One region of the Pseudomonas sp. MWU13-2517 genome, then DNA from elsewhere that is predicted to be linked to it. Evidence: predicted binding sites of a transcription regulator. Region 1 holds the regulator's gene; the other holds the start of a gene.
The links. The regulator sigma-54, encoded in region 1, starts transcription at its own class of promoters, with help from an activator protein. The targets are predictions, from matches to a motif close to ANTGGCATNNANNTTGCTNT.
Positions count from the first base shown of each region.

Region 1 (3,415 bases):
TGTGGGACCAGCAAAACAAACAACAGGTCGACAGGGGCGCCGTCGATGGCGTCGAAATCGATGGGGGCTTCCAGGTGCAGCAGGGCGCTCACCGGGGACTCGCAGCCTTTGAGTCGGCAGTGAGGAATGGCGATGCCGTTGCCAAAACCGGTGGAACCGAGTTTTTCACGGGCAACCAGTGCCTCGAAGACATCCTGCATCTCCAGATCCGGCACTTCGCGGTGGATCAGGTTGGCAATTTGTTCGAGGGCTTTTTTCTTGCTGCCGCCCGGCACGTTCACGAGGGAACGGCCGGGGGTCAGGATGGTTTCAAGTCGGATCATGGGGAGGGAGTTAGCGACCTGTACCTTGCATCAGGTGCAGATTCTTTTCCTTATGCTTTTTAAGTTGGCGGTCAAGCTTGTCGGTCAGGGCATCGATAGATGCATACATGTCTTCATGCTCAGCGTTGGCGACTACTTCTCCGCCGGGAATCTGCAGGGTTGCCTCGATTTTCTGCTGAAGCTTGTCGACCTTCATGATGACTTGCACATTGGTGATCTTGTCAAAATGACCCTCGAGCCGCTTCAGCTTTTGCTCGACATAGTCGCGCAATGGAGGGGTGACTTCTACATGGTGTCCACTGATGTTGACTTGCATACAGCTTCTCCTTCGTTGCCAGTGCATAAAGCGGCAGGTAGGAATACCTGCCACTGGAACGCTATGGCCCGCCCGTCACATCAAACGCTTACGCTCGCTGGAAGGCGCGATCCCGAGGGACTCGCGGTACTTGGCGACGGTTCGACGGGCGACCTGAATGCCTTGTGCCTCCAGTAAACCAGCGATCTTACTGTCACTCAATGGCTTTTTCTGATTTTCCGCGGCAACCAGTTTTTTGATGATCGCGCGGATTGCCGTGGACGAGCATTCGCCGCCTTCGGAGGTGCTGACGTGGCTGGAGAAAAAGTATTTCAACTCATAAATACCCCGTGGGGTATGCATGAATTTTTGCGTGGTTACCCGGGAGATCGTCGATTCGTGCATGCCCACTGCTTCTGCGATGTCGTGCAGGACAAGCGGCTTCATCGCTTCGTCGCCATACTCCAGGAAGCCGCGCTGGTGCTCGACGATCTGGGTGGCCACCTTCATCAGGGTTTCGTTGCGGCTTTGCAGGCTCTTGATGAACCAGCGCGCTTCCTGCAGTTGGTTACGCATGAAGGTATTGTCGGCGCTGGTGTCGGCGCGGCGTACAAAACCCGCGTATTGCGGGTTGACTCGCAGGCGCGGCACCGACTCCTGGTTGAGTTCGACGAGCCAGCGCTCATTGTCCTTTCGAACGATTACATCGGGAACGACATACTCGGCTTCGCTGGACTCGATCTGTGAGCCTGGACGCGGGTTGAGGCTCTGTACCAGCTCGATCACCTGGCGCAGGTCATCTTCCTTGAGCTTCATGCGGCGCATCAGCTGGCTGTAGTCGCGGCTTCCCAGCAGGTCGATATAGTCGGTGACCAGGCGTTGGGCCTCGGTGAGCCAAGGGGTCTTGGCGGGCATTTGGCGCAGTTGCAGCAGCAGGCACTCGCTGAGCGTGCGGGCGCCTATGCCGGCGGGTTCGAACTGCTGGATGCGGTGCAGGACGGCTTCGATCTCGTCCAGCTCGATGTCCAGTTCCGGGTCGAATGCCTCGAGGATTTCCTCAAGGGTTTCGTCCAGGTAGCCCTGGTTGTTGATGCAATCGATCAGGGTGACGGCGATCAGGCGGTCGGTGTCGGACATCGGTGCCAGGTTCAATTGCCACAACAAATGACTTTGCAGGCTCTCGCCGACGGACGTACGGGTAGTGAAATCCCACTCGTCATCGTCGTTGCTGGGCAGGCTGCTGGCGCTGGTCTGGTAGACGTCTTCCCACGCGGTATCCACGGGAAGATCGTTGGGAATACGTTCGTTCCATTCGCCATCCTCCAGGTTGTCCACCGTAGGGGCGGTTTCCTGATAGGAAGGTTCCTGCACGTCGGCGTTGGGTTTTTGCTCGATGTTATCGGCCAGCGGGTCTGTATTATCGAAGTCGTCGCCTTCTTCCTGGCGTTCGAGCATCGGATTGGACTCCAGCGCCTCCTGGATTTCCTGTTGCAGGTCCAGGGTTGACAATTGGAGCAGGCGGATGGCCTGTTGCAGCTGCGGTGTCATCGTCAGCTGCTGGCCCATTCTCAGGACTAGCGATGGTTTCATGGCAGGGGCTTAACACCTTATTCGCCGGCGCATTGCGCCATCCACGACAGGGCGCGTGAGCGCCAAACATAAGCAAATTATATGCCTGATATCGGGGGCTTTGCCTAGAGCACGGTAACAATAAAAAGCCTGAGGTTTTTATTGACTACCGCGCGCATTGGCGAACAGCCGTGACACCGCGGTGTTTACAGGCGGAACTCGTGGCCCAGGTACACTTCCTTGACCAGTTCGTTGGCCAGGATGGTTGCCGAGTCACCTTCGGCGATCAACTGACCATCGTTGACGATATAGGCGGTTTCACAGATATCGAGCGTCTCGCGAACGTTGTGGTCGGTGATCAACACGCCGATGCCCTTGGCCTTCAGATGGTGGATGATCTGTTTGATGTCGCCAACCGAGATCGGGTCGACACCGGCAAACGGTTCGTCCAGCAGGATGAACTTCGGTGCGGTGGCCAAGGCGCGGGCGATCTCCACTCGGCGCCGCTCACCACCGGACAGGCTCATGCCGAGATTGTCGCGAATGTGGTTGATGTGGAATTCCTGCAGCAGGCTTTCCAGTTCCTTGCGGCGGCCATCGCGGTCGAGTTCCTTGCGGGTCTCCAGGATCGCCATGATGTTGTCGGCTACCGACAGTTTGCGGAAGATCGACGCTTCCTGGGGTAGATAGCCGATACCGGCCCGAGCACGACCGTGCATTGGCTGGTGACTGACATCCAGGTCATCGATCAATACGCGACCCTGATCCGCCTGGACCAGGCCGACGATCATATAGAAGCAAGTGGTCTTGCCGGCACCGTTGGGGCCGAGCAAGCCGACGATCTGGCCACTGTCGATCGAAAGGCTGACGTCGCGCACGACCTGACGGCTTTTATAGGCCTTGGCCAGATGCTGGGCTTTCAGGGTTGCCATTACTCGGCCTTCTTCTTCGGCTGGATAACCATATCGACACGCGGACGCGGTGCGCTGACCTTGTTGCCATTGGCGCGGCCGGCGTTGGCGATCTGTTTCACGGTGTCATAGGTGATTTTTTCACCTTCCGTGGAGTTGCCGTCGGTGCTGATCACTTTGGCCTGATCGATCAGGATGATGCGGTTTTGCTGGGCGTGGTACTGGATGGTCTTGCCGTAGCCCTTCATCGGTCCCGGATCGGCCGCGGCTTGTTTCTGCTCGAAGTAAGCCAGATTGCCCACCGAAGTCACCACGTC
Region 1 is NZ_JALMFA010000010.1:134,676-138,090, forward strand. Features, by position in the region: gene ptsN (PTS IIA-like nitrogen regulatory protein PtsN) at 1-323, opposite strand, end outside; gene raiA (ribosome-associated translation inhibitor RaiA) at 334-639, opposite strand; gene M5B97_RS16240 (RNA polymerase factor sigma-54) at 715-2,208, opposite strand; gene lptB (LPS export ABC transporter ATP-binding protein) at 2,394-3,119, opposite strand; gene lptA (lipopolysaccharide transport periplasmic protein LptA) at 3,119-3,415, opposite strand, start outside.

Region 2 (3,415 bases), on a different contig from region 1:
CGGCCCCACCAGCATGCCGTAGCCGCCGGACCCCTGGGTTTCCTTGACCACCAGCTCGGCCAGGTTGGCCAGCACGTGGGACAGCTCATCCGGCTTGCGGCACTGGAAGGTCGGCACGTTTTGCAGGATCGGTTCTTCACTCAAGTAGAAGCGGATCATGTCCGGCACATACGGGTAGATCGACTTGTCGTCGGCCACGCCCGTGCCAATGGCGTTGGCCAGTACCACGTTGCCCGCGCAGTACGCCGCGACCAGGCCAGGTACGCCCAGCATCGACTCCGGGTTGAAGGCCTGCGGGTCGAGGAACGCGTCGTCGATACGCCGGTAAATCACGTCCACGGCCTTGGGACCGTCGGTGGTGCGCATGAACACCTTGAGGTCGTGCACGAACAGGTCGGCGCCTTCGACCAGTTCCACGCCCATTTCCCGGGCGAGGAACGCGTGTTCGAAGAACGCGCTGTTGAAGCGCCCTGGCGTCAGTACCACCACATTGGGGTTGTCCAGGCGGCTGGAGCTTTTCAGGGTCTTGAGCAGCAGGTTGGGGTAGTGGTCAACCGGCGCAATACGCTGCTTGGCGAACACTTCCGGGAACAGGCGCATCATCATCTTGCGGTCTTCGAGCATGTAGCTCACGCCGCTGGGGGTGCGCAGGTTGTCTTCGAGCACGTAGTAGGTGCCGTCGCCATCGCGTACCAGGTCCACACCGGAAATATGCGAGTAGATGCCTCGGTGCAGGTCCAGGCCGACCATCGACTGCTGATAACCCTCGTTGCCCAGTACTTGGTCCGCCGGGATGATTCCGGCCTTGATGATGCGCTGGTCGTGGTAGATATCGGCAAGAAACAGGTTGAGGGCATTGACGCGCTGGATGCAGCCGCGTTCGATCACGCTCCATTCACTGGCGGGGATGCTGCGCGGGATGATATCGAAGGGGATCAGGCGTTCGGTGCCTTGCTCGTCGCCGTAGAGGGTGAAGGTGATCCCGGCGCGATGGAACAGCAGGTCAGCTTCGCGACGCCTCTGGGCCAGCAGGTCGGGCGGCGTGTTGGCCAGCCAGCGCGAGAACTCCTGATAGTGCGCACGGCACGCGCCGTTTGCGTCATTCATTTCATCAAAGAAAGATCGAGCCATTCCAGTACCTTGTCAGTGCCGAGTAACGCTCGGATGGCACTGCCGCTTCAAAAAACGCATTTTTATAAGGCCGTGGCGCAGAGTGCCAACGGGCCTGGTCCTTACTTTCTTATGGGGTCGGCTCTGGGTCGGGGGGTAACGAAAGCTCCTTTAGACGAGCGCGGCAGTGGGGTGATGAAAGGGTTAAGCAAAGCCTGTGCCGAAACGGCAGGCAGCGAGCGCACCTGCCTGGGCAGCGGCGCGGACGAGCGTTTGAGCACCGCGCACGCCGGCGCGAACAGCCGCGCTCGCTGCCAGGGCAGGCGGCGTGCCAAATTGGTGCATGACAATACTTGAACTTCACCGTCCCACGATTCTTCTAAAGAGACTCGACACCTTATGGAGCACCCCATTGCCCAGAATCATCTCGCCCGATACGCCCGAAGCAGCCCTGACCGATCACAGCGAACACAACGCCAAGATCTTCGGCTCGCCCAAGGACCGCCTGGATTTCTATCGCCGGGAGATACAATACGAAACCAGCATCCTCGCCAACCGCACCGATGCTTACCTCACTGCGCAGTCATTTCTGGTGATCGCCTTCGTCTCGGGCATGGGCAACCTCAATCCCGAGTGGGGCAAATTGTTCACCCTGGTAGTGCCGGTGTTCCTCGCCGCCCTGGGCGTGCTCAGTTCGTTGAACGCCTGGCCGGGTATCCGCGCCGCCTATGAAATCATCGACCATTGGCACTACAAGCAGAGCGAACTGCTGCGTAGCGAACCGGTGATGGGACTGGCCTACGATGATTCGCCGCTGTTCTGCGAGACGGAGTCGTCGCACAAGGGCTACCGCAAGTCGTTGCTGTTTTCGATGCGCGCGCCATGGCTGTTCATGGTGTTCTGGGTATTACTGGGCGCCTATTCGATCTACATCCAGGTAGACAACCCTGTGTCTTGAACCGATGGAACTTCATCGCCCGAGGCGCGACCTTAACTCTACCCAGGTGATATTTTTCCAAGAGGTGACCCATGAACACACACAAACAACCTGCCAGCGGTGCCGACGCTCCCAAGGACCCTACGCCGGCCAAAGACCCCAAAGCCAAGGAAAACGACTACAGTCCAGACTTCAAGCCGGAGCGCGAGCCCAAGCCTGAAACCGATGCCGACATCGATACCCCGGGCGGTTAGAGGAAACAGTCATGTCAAATCACCCTGATGAAGAACCCAACGACCCAGGCAATGAAGATCCTGGGTCGTTGATGGATGATGCTCAAGTGCCACTGACGGAGCCGGATGAAGCGCAGGATGAGGGCAATACAGACGATCAGGATTGATCCTGTACAGGTCAGGCATTGATCCAGGAGTGTTCGGCACCAATCCTGACTTTGAACGTGTGGTGAAGCGGGTAGTAATGCTGCTTCAGTTTATCCAACTGTTTGCCCAGGGTTTCAGGGGGGACGATGCCCTGCCGGATGTAGTACTGGCGGACATCGTTTTCGATGTTGACTATCGGGCCGTGTGATTCGAGCTTTCCATTGACCAGCCTCGACTCCTTGGTGATGCCATCAAAGCCCAAGTCGTACATGTCAGGTCGTTTCGACTTGAGGACCTGATTGAACAGCGTTGGACCGACAGTCTCAAAAATCTTCCTCTCGTAAGTATTGAATTCGGGTGTGTATTGCACCCGGCCGTCTGCGCCCTTGCTCACTGTGGGCCGGTTCGCGGCAAAGTAGGGTTTGTTGGAGGCGAAGCGCTGTTTCATTTCGTCGATCATGGCGGTGATGACCGGGTTCCCAGCCTGCGTGCCGAAGTTGCTGGTGTTATAGAACGGTTTATAGTCGGTAAGGCTGTGGGCAACCGGTCTGTTGAGCAGCACATCACTCGCGCCGGCATTTACCCCATAAGTGCCGACCTTTGCCTGGATCACATCATCCGTATCGAGATAGAACCCGCCGTATTTGTTGACGATGGGGTACCTCGCAACGTCTGAAGCGGCAGCCAGGTTTTTCCCTTGCCCTTGTCGAAAGTAGTCGTACATTTCGTCGCCTTTCAACTGTTTGAATACGTCATCCTCGTGAAGGTTCTTCACTTCCAGACCCGGGGCCTTGGTTTCCAGGGTGTGTTTTATCTTTTGGAAAATGGCAGGCGTATCGGCATCCACGTGCAGGATGGACTTGTACCCGGGGGCCTGGGTGGCATTGTTGACCAGGGTGTCCATCAGCTTGGGGGGGATCTCCTGGCCCGCCCAGAAATAGTGAAGGTTTTTGGGGATCGGCTTGATATCGTTCGGGACCTTCACGGC
Region 2 is NZ_JALMFA010000001.1:3,768-7,182, forward strand. Features, by position in the region: gene M5B97_RS00020 (circularly permuted type 2 ATP-grasp protein) at 1-1,131, opposite strand, end outside; gene M5B97_RS00025 (hypothetical protein) at 1,523-2,068, shown strand; gene M5B97_RS00030 (hypothetical protein) at 2,140-2,301, shown strand; gene M5B97_RS27600 (hypothetical protein) at 2,313-2,447, shown strand; gene M5B97_RS00035 (glycosyltransferase) at 2,459-3,415, opposite strand, start outside.
Region 2: M5B97_RS00020 (circularly permuted type 2 ATP-grasp protein) is a predicted target of sigma-54. The motif match lies at 1,316-1,335, and genes of this name have one in related genera.